One region of the Gordonia sp. Swx-4 genome, then DNA from elsewhere that is predicted to be linked to it. Evidence: riboswitches for the same ligand, from Rfam matches in the RefSeq annotation. Region 1 holds a riboswitch; the other holds the start of a gene.
What was found. A riboswitch is a leader RNA that binds a small molecule or an ion and turns the genes downstream of it on or off. The one in region 1 is predicted to bind cobalamin.

Region 2: another riboswitch for cobalamin. It lies ahead of PWF70_RS05080 (FecCD family ABC transporter permease); the one in region 1 lies ahead of PWF70_RS08355 (CbtB domain-containing protein).

What each region holds. Positions count from the first base shown of each region.
Region 1 is NZ_CP128197.1:1,815,307-1,821,097, forward strand. It holds gene PWF70_RS08350 (ATP-dependent helicase) at 1-1,792, opposite strand, end outside; cobalamin riboswitch at 1,802-1,979, shown strand; gene PWF70_RS08355 (CbtB domain-containing protein) at 2,018-2,251, shown strand; gene PWF70_RS08360 (CbtA family protein) at 2,304-3,131, shown strand; gene PWF70_RS08365 (histidine phosphatase family protein) at 3,150-3,674, shown strand; gene PWF70_RS08370 (acyl-CoA dehydrogenase family protein) at 3,760-4,986, shown strand; gene ppk2 (polyphosphate kinase 2) at 5,319-5,791, shown strand, end outside.
Region 2 is NZ_CP128197.1:1,106,080-1,111,870, reverse strand. It holds gene PWF70_RS05110 (oxygenase MpaB family protein) at 1-526, shown strand, start outside; gene PWF70_RS05105 (TIGR04338 family metallohydrolase) at 535-1,053, opposite strand; gene PWF70_RS05100 (YhjD/YihY/BrkB family envelope integrity protein) at 1,102-2,004, shown strand; gene PWF70_RS05095 (DUF2786 domain-containing protein) at 2,012-2,842, opposite strand; gene PWF70_RS05090 (excalibur calcium-binding domain-containing protein) at 2,943-3,215, opposite strand; gene PWF70_RS05085 (L-lactate dehydrogenase) at 3,324-4,277, opposite strand; cobalamin riboswitch at 4,407-4,588, shown strand; gene PWF70_RS05080 (FecCD family ABC transporter permease) at 4,661-5,713, shown strand; gene PWF70_RS05075 (ABC transporter ATP-binding protein) at 5,713-5,791, shown strand, end outside.

The DNA.
Region 1 (5,791 bases):
CGCGGTCGTGGGTGATGTCCTCGATGCGCCAGCTCGTCGCGCCGAGGGCGAAGACGTCGCCGACCCGCGACTCGTACACCATCTCCTCGTCGAGTTCGCCCACGCGCGTGGACTTCTCGCCGACCATGAAGACGCCGAACAGTCCGCGATCGGGGATCGACCCGCCGGAGGTGACGGCGAGTCGTTGGGCGCCACGGCGGCCGGTGATCACGCCCGCGTCGCGGTCCCAGTTGACCCGCGGCCGGAGTTCGGCGAACTCGTCTGAGGGGAACCGCCCGGCGATGAGATCGAGGGTGGCGTCGAAGACCCCGCGTCCGAGGTCGCGGTAGGGAGCCGCCCGGCGAACGACCTCGTACCAGTGGTCGACCTCGAGATCGTCGACGGCGGCGGCCGCGATGGTCTGCTGCGCGAGGATGTCGAGGGGATTCTGGGGAACCTTGATCTCCTCGATCGCACCGTCGAGCATGCGCCCGACGGTGACCGTGCAGTGCAGCAGATCGGTGCGGTGTTTGGGATAGAGGATGCCCTGGCTGATCTCGCCCACCTGATGGCCGGCGCGGCCGATGCGCTGCAGGCCGCTGGCCACCGACGGCGGGGCCTCCACCTGGATCACGAGATCCACCGCACCCATGTCGATACCGAGTTCGAGCGAGCTGGTCGCCACGACGCAGGACAGGCGACCGGCCTTGAGGTCGTCCTCGATCTGCGCGCGCTGCTCCTTGCTCACCGAACCGTGGTGTGCCCGCGCGAGGACCGCCTCGGCGCCGGAACTCGCCCCGCTGCCCATCACGAACGCGGGAGCCCCGCCCGCGACCGTCGGGTTGGCGGTGGGCTCGGGCGTGACACCCTGCCGCTCGGCGTGGATCTCGTTGAGCCGCGCGGTCAGCTTCTCGGCGAGCCGACGGGAGTTCGCGAACACGATCGTCGCCCGGTTGGCCTCGATCTGGTCGACGATCGACGCCTCCACGTACGGCCACAGCGAACCGGCCGTGGGGGAGAATGCGTCGTCGAGCTCGGCCGGGTCGGCGCCGTCCGGGCCGGGTGCCGGCGGGATGTTCGCCATGTCCTCGACCGGCACGTCGACGCGGAGATCGAAGGTCTTGTCGGCCTTGGGCTTGACGACCTGGCAGGGCGCCGAGCCGGACAGGTACCCGGCGACGACCTCGGGAGGCCGCACGGTCGCCGACAGGCCTATCCGTTGGGCGGGCTTCTCGAGCAGCTCGTCGAGGCGCTCGAGGGTCAGGGCCAGATGTGTGCCGCGTTTGGTGGCGGCGACCGCATGGACCTCGTCGACGATGATCGCCTCGACATTCGTGAGGCTCTCCCGGGCCGCGGAGGTCAGCATCAGGTAGAGCGACTCGGGCGTGGTGATCAGGATGTCGGGCGGGGTCTTCACCAGAGCGCGGCGGTCAGCGGCCGAGGTGTCGCCGGACCGGACACCGACCGTTATGTTCGGTTCGGGCAGGTCCAATTCCTGCGCCGCACGGGTGATCCCGGTGAGGGGCGCGCGTAGATTGCGCTCCACGTCGACGGCGAGCGCCTTCAGCGGCGAGATGTAGACGACCTTCGTGCCCGGACGGCGGGTGGCGGCGTCGGCGGCCAGCCGGTCGAGCGCCCAGAGGAATGCCGCGAGCGTCTTGCCGGACCCGGTCGGGGCGATGACCAGGGTGTTCGCGCCGTCGGCGATCGAGGTCCAGGCGCCTTTCTGGGCCGCGGTCGGCTTGGTGAACGCTCCGGTGAACCATCGCCGGGTGGGGGCGGTGAAGCGATCGAGAACCGAGGGGCGGGGCATCTCTCCACTATGTCTCACATGTGCGACAGGTCTGGGTATACAGTCGATACACGCCTGTACGGGGAATCCGGTGAGAATCCGGAGCGGTCGCGCCACTGTGAACGACAACGCCGGACGCGGTCGAGGATTTCGACGGCGCCTGGGGAAGACGTGAGTCAGGATGCCGTGCCGGCGCCAAAAGATCCGACACACTCACCGACGCGAGATCGGCGAAAGGACAATCCCATGACGTCTCCCCGTACGGCCGAAGCAGTCAAGTCACCCACCCGTGCGATTTCGGTACCGAACCTGTCGGTCGCGAGCGCAGCGCTCTGGCTGAGCCTCACGGTCCTCCTGGCCGGGCTCGCCTACTACTTCCTCGGCTACGACCAAGGTGTCGTGTCGGTCTTCGGGGAGAACACCTATGTGCACGAGTTCGTGCACGACTCCCGCCACTTCCTCGGCTTTCCCTGCCACTGAGCGTTCACCGCACTGCGTCGGCCTGACTCTCACAACGTAGGGACAAGTTCACATGGAGAAGAAACTCATCGGCGCAGGTCTGCTCTCGGGCCTGATCGCCGGCATCATCTCGTTCGTCTTCGCACGGTTCTACCTCGAACCCGTGGTGTCGAAGGCCGTCGACTACGAGGGTGAACGCTCGGAAGCCGAAGAGGCGCTGGCACATACGGTCGGCGGCCATTCGCACGGCGACGGCGGCGAGGTCTTCACCCGCGCCATGCAGGAGAATCTGGGCGCCGGCGTCGGAAACCTGGTGTTCGCCCTGTGCATGGGCGCGTTCTTCGGGGTCGCCTTCACCGTGCTGTGGAGTTACCTCGGCAACCGGTATCCGGCCACCGATGCCCGCGCGGTCGCCGGGGCGCTCGGCGCGATCGGTTTCGTCGCCGTCTTCGGTGTTCCGTTCTTCGCCTACCCGGCCAACCCGCCTGCGGTCGGGGACGACGACACGATCGGGGAACGGACGGGTGCATTCCTGACCGTCACGATCGCGTCGGTCGTGCTGATGATCGTGGCCGTCGCACTCGCGCTGTGGTTGCGGCCGAGGATCGGCGGACTGGTGTCGGCCGTCGTGGGCGGTGCCGCGTACGTGATCGCGGTCGGCGTCACCATCGCGCTGCTGCCGTCGTTCGACGAGGTGCCCGAGCCGGTGCGCACCGACGCCGGCCAGATCGTGTTCCCCGGCTTCCCGGCGGACGTCGTCGCCGACTTCCGCGTGTACACGATCACCAACCAGGTGATCCTCTGGACGGTGCTGACGGTGACCTTCGCGCTGATCCTCGGCGCGATGGCGCGGTCGAAGAGCTCCAGCACGTCGCCGACGGTCGACGCCGTGCAGAGCTGACCGCGCACTGCCATTCCTGTGCAGATCATCACCGCCGGGCGCACCGGTCCCAATCGATCGGTGCGCTTCGGCGGTGACGCGTCGCTGGACGACCGCGGCCGCCGTGACGTCGAAGCGCTCGCCGCGTCCCTCGTCGGGCCGGTGTCCTTCTGCGGGCCCGAGCCCGCGACACTCGAGAGCGCCCGGCTCCTGGGTGGTCGGGTCGAGGTCGACGACGCGCTTCGCACGCTCGATGTCGGGAACTGGGCGGGATCGGCGCCCGAGGACATCGATCCACGCGAGCTCGCGGCCTTCTTCACCGATCCGGCGGCCCGGCCCCATGGCGGCGAGAGTGTCGAGGCGTTCGTGCGACGGGTGCACGACTGGCGCGACCGCACGATCACCGTCGGGGCGTCGATCGTCGTGGCCATGCCCGTCGCGCAGGCACTTCTGTGCGACGACGCCACGGGATACTTCCGGTGCGAGGTCCGGCCGGCGGCCTGCTACCACTGGCCGCCCCTGAGAATTCGCCCTGAAGAAACAGAATCGGGCGGACGTACCTAGACATCGTGAGTGACTCCTGACACAGTTGAGTCGGCAAAACTGAAACGTGTTCGCCCCCGGCGGGCACTGTCTGGGGAGAGTGACGATGTTCGAGTGGTCCGATGAAGATCTGATGGTGCGGGATGCGCTGCGCGCGTTCATCGACAAGGAGATCCGGCCACATCTCGACGAGCTCGAGTCCGGCGTGCTGCCTCCGTACGACATCACCCGCAAGCTGCTGTCGACCTTCGGGGTCGACGCGATGGCCAAGGACGCGCTGGAAAAGGAACTCGAGGCAGAGGCCAACGGGGAGAAGAAGAAATCGTCCGGCGAGGGTGGTGGCATGGGCGGTTCGATGTTCATGATGGTCAACATCGAGCTTGCCGGTGTGTGCCTGGGCCTCGTCGCCTCGCTCGGTGTGAGCATGGGCCTGACCGCCTCGACGATCCGGGGCAAGGGCACGCTCGCCCAGAAGAAGCGCTGGCTGCCCGAGCTGGTCACCATGGAGAAGGTCGGCGCCTGGGCGATCACCGAACCCGATTCGGGCTCCGACGCTCTCGGCGGCATGAAGACCACCGTCCGCCGCGACGGTGACGACTACATCCTGAACGGCCAGAAGACGTTCATCACCAACGGCCCGTACGCCGACACCATCGTCGTGTTCGCGAAGCTCGACGACGGCAGCGGCACCCCCATGCGTGACCGCAAGGTGCTGTCCTTCGTCCTCGACAAGGGGATGCCGGGCCTGACGCAGGGCAAGCCGTTCAAGAAGATGGGCATGATGAGCTCGCCGACCGGTGAGCTGTTCTTCGACAACGTCCGGGTCGGCAAGGACCGTCTGCTCGGCGAGACCGAGGACACCGGTGAGGATTCGCGCGGCTCCGAAGGCGCCAAGGCTGGGTTCACCGCCGAACGCGTCGGCATCGCCGCGCTCTCGCTGGGCATCATCAACGAGGCACAACGACTGTCGATCGACTACGCCAAGACGCGCAAGCTGTGGGGTCAGGAGATCGCCCAGTTCCAGCTCATCCAGCTCAAGCTCGCCGAGATGGAGATCGCCCGGATCAACGTGCAGAACATGCTCTTCAGCGCGATCGAGCGCGGCAAGGCGGGTAAGCCGCTGAGCCTGTCGGAGGCGTCGGCGATGAAGCTCTACTCGTCGAAGGCCGCCACCGATGTCGCGATGGAGGCCGTCCAGCTCTTCGGCGGCAACGGCTACATGGCCGAGTACCGCGTCGAGCAGCTCGCGCGAGATGCCAAGTCGCTCATGATCTACGCCGGCAGCAACGAGATCCAGGTGACCCACGTCGCCAAGGGGCTGCTGCGCGGCTGATGCACCGGGAGAGGTGACGGCCCCGGCAGCTCTGCCGGGGCCGTTTTTTCACGGCCCGATTGCGGACCGGCGCAATTCTGGGCCCGGTTCGGCGCATTCGGATGTGACCGTGCGCCCGGCGGTCGACAATGCGACGTGACTCGCCCAGTCCTTCGAGGAAAGAGGTGGCGATGTCAGCAGGTGGGTACCGCGCGTATCCGGTGGCGACGAAGCTCGTTTCCGGTCGCATTCGTCAAATCGGGCAAATCGTAGGTTTCCGGTATTTCTCTTCGTGTCTGGAGTTCGGGACCTCGCTGTGCTGCCCATGCCGTTCCGCGATGGTGAGGTGAACGATGGGTGGGAAGAAGCACCGGGAGATGTCTCCCGAACTGTCAGCGACCGGAGAGCTGGTCGGTGGTCGACCGGACGGGTCCGCCGGTCCGATGTCGGACAAGGCATACCGGAAGGCGCTCAAACCCCTGCATGCCGAACTGGTGGCGATGCAGGAATGGGTCAGGTCGTCGGGGGCCAAGGTGTGCGTGGTCTTCGAGGGTCGGGACACGGCGGGCAAGGGGGGTGTCATCAAGGCGATCACGGCGCGGGTGAGCCCGCGAGTGTTCCGCACCGTCGCGCTGCCCGTCCCGTCCGAACGTGAGAAGTCGCAGCTGTATCTCCAGCGGTATGTACCGCACCTTCCGGCAGCGGGTGAGGTCGTCATCTTCGACCGGAGTTGGTACAACCGTGCCGGGATCGAGCGTGTGCTCGGATTCTGTACGGAGGAACAGGTCCACCAGTTCCTGGAATACACCCCGAGTGTCGAGCGGGC
Region 2 (5,791 bases), 710 kb from region 1:
CAGCCTGGGCGTGGTCATGATGGGACTCGTCAACCGCCCCAGTGAATATGACGCCGTCGCGCACCTCACCCGGTACGCGGGATGGCTACTCGGCGTGCAGGACGAGTTCCTGCCCACGGGCTTTCGCGACGCGATCCGCGTGCTGCTCCAGACCTCGTACGTCCTCTCCACCCCCGACGAGACGACCAAACAGCTCTCGGTGCCCATGGCCGACGATCCGCTGCAGTGGAACTACTCGCGGTTCCCGAAGTTACGTCGCAAGATCGCTCGCGCACAACACCTCTCGGTCACCAGCGGCTTCCTGGGACCCGCGGCGATGCGCACACTCGGACTGCCGTTCGTCCCACCGTGGTATCCGGCGATCCGGTTCCCGGTGAACATCATCCGTTCGGTGCAGGCGCAACGCCCCGGCGGACGCGAACGTGCAGCGATCCGCGGCGCCGCCGAACAGCGCGAGTTCATGCGGATCATGACCGGCGGTGAGGCCACCGTCGGCCATGCCGCGAAGGAGATCACCGGGCACTAGGCGCCCGATCAGCCGATCCCGGAATCGGCCAGCACCACGCGGAACACGAAGGCCGCCTCGGGGCCGAGGACGAGGCCCACGAGTTCGATGAAGGTGAGCACGAAGCCGCGTCCGTGCCCCGGCCCCTTGGAGTCGTCGAGGTGATGGGCGAGCTCGTGCAGCACCACGAGCTCGCGTAGCGCCCACCGGCCCTCCGCCGACGACGGGATCGCGATCTCCGCGCTGAGCAACTTGTCACCGGAGATCGTCGTCGACCGGGCGTAGTGTGCCGAGCTCTGGCCGCGCCGCTCGCGCACCGACACCGGCTCGGCGGCGCGTGGGAACCGCGACCGTACGCTCGGCAACTCCAGCACCAGTCCCACGTAGTCGCGCACCGCGTCGATCGAGGCGAACCGGGCCTCGGCGGGCAGCGTGAGTTCGGTTCCGGCCAGCTGCACGGTGCGCGAGGAGGACGCGGTGTCGAAGAGTCGGAAGACGAGTCGCTCGGCGTCGTAGTACCGGGCACGCCCGGTGTCACGCGGACTCATGGCATCGCCAATGATGATGAGGGTCCGCCGTACCCGATGGGAGTCCTCATGCGCCGTCCCGACCTGCACGCGATCGGCGAACGTGTGCTGCGACTGCCGGGCGCGACGCTGAGCCTGCGCATCCTCACCGACATCGCGCGCGGCGACATCACCGACCGCGCGATGACCCTCGCCGCGCAGGCCTTCACCTCGATCCTGCCCATCGTCATCCTGCTGCTCACGCTCCCGGGCAGCGACGTCGTCGACGACGCCCTGAGCGGGCTCGGCATCCCGGTGAGCAAGCTCGACCACAACTCGGTGGACAACCCGCAGTCGTTCGCCACCTTCGGGATCATCGGCGCACTCATGACCATCGCCGGCGCCACCTCCCTGTCACGTGCACTCGGCCGAATGTATGTCGCGATCTGGGGCGTCACCAAACTGCCGTGGCGAGCTTTCTGGCGCTGGGTGATCGTGCTGTTCCTCATCCCGACCGCGGTCACCGCGCAGGGGCTGTCGACCGGCCTGCACGCCGAGACACTGTTCGGCCTCCACCTCGGCGGCAGCGGCCTCCTCGGCATCGTGCTGGTCTTCGGAGTGACGGTGACGATCTGGTCGGGCACCTTCACCGCCATCCCGCGCTTGCTGGTGTCCACCCAGGTCCCGCTGCGTCTTCTCGCCCTCAACGGTGTGGTCACGGGGCTGCTGATCACTGCCCTGCTGGCCGGCAGCCGGCTCGCGCTGCCCACGTTGGCGTCGGGAACGATCCGCTATTTCGGCACTCTCGGCATCGTGTTCGTCGCGATCAGCTGGCTGTTCGTGTTCGCTGCGATCCTGGTGGTCACGGCCATCGTCGCGCACGGCGTGGCCACCGACCCCGGACGTGTCGGCACCTGGGTTCGACGTTGGGCGGGAACCCCGACCCCGTTTGCTCCGACCCCGTCGGTGGCCTGGTACGACCGCGGCGCCTGACCACTCGTCAGGCCTCCAGAGCGCCTCGCGCACCGCCGAATTCACGGTCGGCGCCGATCTTGGCCCGACGCCCCGCCCGGTCCCCCGCCTTCCGGGCGGCCTCCGAATAGCCGGCCGACGCGCTCGACGCCCGCCACGTGCCGCGAGCGGTGGACTCGGTCTTGTAGAAGTCGGTGACCTCGAGTTCCTTGTTGCGCAGGGCCAGCGCCGTCGAGCGTTCCGGCTCACCCGAGCGCCGTTCGGCGGCGAGTGCTTCTTCGCGGGCGGCGTCGCGGGCCTCGGTGAGACGTTTGCCGATGCGTTCGGCGAAGGCCGACTGGAAGTTGAGTCGCGCAGTGATCGGCGACAGCGGCTTCTCCTCGATCACCCGCCGCGCTCGCCAGCCGCTGCCCTTGGTGACGACCCGCGCGAAGGTCTCGCCCTTGTACGCCCCCGACCGCAGATAGGCATCGCTCGCCGCGACCATCTGGATGATCAGCGACGTGTAGAGCGCCTCGCAGGCGTCGATGTCGGCCTCGTACCCGTAGGCGAGGACGAAGGTCGAGTTGCTCGCGACGTCGACGGTCACGTCGTTGGCCATGGTGATCGCCACGAACAATTGCACGTAGGTGCGCAGGCCACGCTTACCCGGCTCGCCGATCTTGATCTGCCGCGAGATCGGGGTGACCTGCTTACGCGCGGCCGGATCGTGCGCGCGGGCCACGGCGAGATCGATCGACGACGCCGTGGCAAGGCGTTGTGCGGCCTGCATGAACGTCTCGGCCTCATGCTCGTTGTCGGTGTTCTCCGCCTGCCGCAGGAGGGCGGAGATCCGGGTGAGCAGCTTGTCGTCGCGCATGTAGTTCAGACTATCTGCGCGCCCGATCGGTTCCATCGGACTGCAGGCGAGCAGAAAAAGCCAGGTCGGAGACCCTCACGCACAGTGTGTGACCGAAGGGTCAGTTCTGCTCGCAGGCGATGCCGTCCTTGTCGCGGTCGCTCTCGTCGTTGGCGTCGTAGAGGGCCTGGTCGACGGTGAAGTTCGTAACCGGCGTGCCGGAGGTCGAGTCGACGGCGCCGGGCTCGCCGACGCCGTGCGGGTAGTCGGCGTTGAGTGCCGCGCAGTTGGCGTAGTCGGTCGCCGCCGATGCAGGTGCCGCCACCATCAGCGGCGCGATCGCCATCGACGCCGCAGCGACAAAACCCAGAACCGTCTTCCGCGAACCACTCATCGTCGAACCTTCTCTTCCACCGATGTGACCAGGTGAAACTACCCCGGCGAGGATGCCGCACCGGCATCGAGCACCGAGATTGGTCCACCCGATGGACAGTGCCTGCCCCTACAACCCGAATCGCGCCTGCATCCGGCGTAGCGTCTCCGCCGAGGCGAGCAGACCGGCTTCCTCGTCCGGCGACAGCGGCACCTCGAGGCGCGTCTGCGCACCACCGCGGTCGACGACGGTCGGCAGGGAGAGACACACATCATCGAGCCCGGGGAATCCGGAGGCGACCGTGGACACCGGGAGCACCCGGTGTTCGTCGTTCAGAACGGCTTCGACGATACGGGTGGCGGCGAGGCCGATGGCGTAGTTGGTGGCCCCCTTGCCCTCGATGATGGCGTAGGCGGCGTGCACGACCTCGTCCCGGATACGCTCCCGTGCAACGGCATCCATCTCCCGACGCCCAGGTAGCGGCGTCCACGACGTCAGCGGCACGCCACCGATCGTCGCCGACGACCACAGCGGTATCTCGCTGTCACCGTGCTCGCCGACGACATACGAGTGCACACTCTGCACCGCTACCCCGCAGTGCTGCGCGACGAGGAACCGCAGCCGCGACGAATCCAGCACGGTTCCCGACCCGAACAGCTGATTCGGCGGCAGGCCGGTGATCTTCTGCGCCGCATGGGTGACGACGTCCACCGGGTTGGTCACCATCAGGTAGATCGCGTTCGGTGCCACCTCGAGCACATCCGGCAGGATGGCGCGCGTCAAACCGATTGTGGCCTCGGCCAATTCGAGTCGGGACTGCCCCGGCTTCTGCTTGGCTCCGGCGGTGAACACGACGACGTCGGCGTCGGCGCACACCGACACGTCGTTGGAGCCGATGATGTCGGCGCGCGGTACGAACTCCAGACCGTGGGACAGGTCGAGCACCTCGGCGGTGACCTTGGCGGCCTTGATGTCCAGCAACGCGACCGTGCGCGCGACCCCGCGGATCAGCGCCGAGTAGGCGATCGCGGTGCCGACCGCGCCCGCCCCGATGATCGCCAGTTTCGTGGGTCGTCCGTCCATCGGATCACCGTTCGCCTCGGTTCGATTCGCACCTGTCCGTTGCCTGTCAGCGCCCAGCCTAAGACCTCCGGGCATCCCTCGCCCGACGACTTGGCGACGGGTCGGTGAGAGCTCCGTGTCCGTATTGCTAACCTCACCGGTGAGAGCGGTCGCACCTGCACAGGCGGGTGCCAGGGAACCTGGTGCGAATCCAGGACTGGCGCGCAGCGGTATGGGGGACGGACCCGACATCAGGCCACTGGGGCAACCCGGGAAGGCGTCGGGTTCGGACGAACCCGAGTCCGAATACCTGCCGTTCTCGTCGAGTCCACCCGGCGTCTCGCGCACAGATGCCCAGACCAAAGGCAGTTCCACACGTGTCCCGTCCTCCCGACGGCACGACGATGATCGCCACCGCCATGTCGGTACGGCGACTCCCGTCGTTGCCCCTTGCCCTGATCCTTCTCGCGCTCACCTTGGTGAGCATCGCGATCGCCACCGCTTTCGGTGCCGAGACCATCCCGCTCGGCGATGTCTGGCGAACCGTCGCCGGGCGCCTGCGAGGCGACGAGCTCGACGCCGCCCACTCCGTGATCATCTGGGATCTCCGTTTGCCGCGTTCGGTTCTCGCGGCGATCGTCGGCGCCGGTCTGGCGCTCGCCGGCGCCGTCATGCAGGCCCTCGTCCGCAACCCGCTCGCCGAGCCGTACCTGCTGGGCGTGTCGGCCGGCGCCGCGGTGGGTGCGACGGCGGTCATCACTCTAGGATCGTTTGCCGCCCTGGGTGTCTGGGCGTTGTCCGGCGGCGCGCTGATCGGCGCCCTCGCGGCCTCGGTCACCGTGTACGCCGTCGCCCGGGCGCAGGGCGGACTGACCGCCCTACGCCTGATCCTCTCCGGAGTGGTCCTGTCGTCGGCGTTCCTGGCGCTGTCCTCACTGCTGGTCTTCACCGCGGCCGACCCGCATGCCGCCGACAACGTGATGTTCTGGATGTTGGGCAGCGTCGCCGGCGCGACCTGGGCGAAAGTGCAGATCGCCGGGGTTGTCGTCGTGGTCACGGTGCTCGCCATGCTCGCGATCCACTCCTGGCTCGACGCCTACGCAGCCGGGACCGACACCGCGACATCCCTCGGGGTTCCGGTGCGCGCCATGCGAAACGCGCTGTTCGCGGTCCAGGGAATCCTGGTCGGCGTTCTGGTCTCAGTCGCGGGTGGAATCGGATTCGTGGGCTTGATCGTCCCGCACGCGGCACGCCTGCTCGTCGGTGCGACGCACCGCGCGATGATTCCCGTAGCGGTCTGCGGCGGTGCACTGTTCCTGGTGTGGGTCGACGTCATCTCACGGGTGGCCGCGTCACCTCGCGAGATGCCGCTGGGCATCGTCACCGGACTGATCGGCGCACCGATCTTCCTGTTCCTGATGGGACGGCGCCAGTACGTGTTCGGCGGCGAAGCCTGATGGGCGCCGTGGAGCGCTCGATGTCCCTGCGCGCGAACGCCGTCGGTTGCCGTCGAAGTGGCCGCCCGATACTGCGCG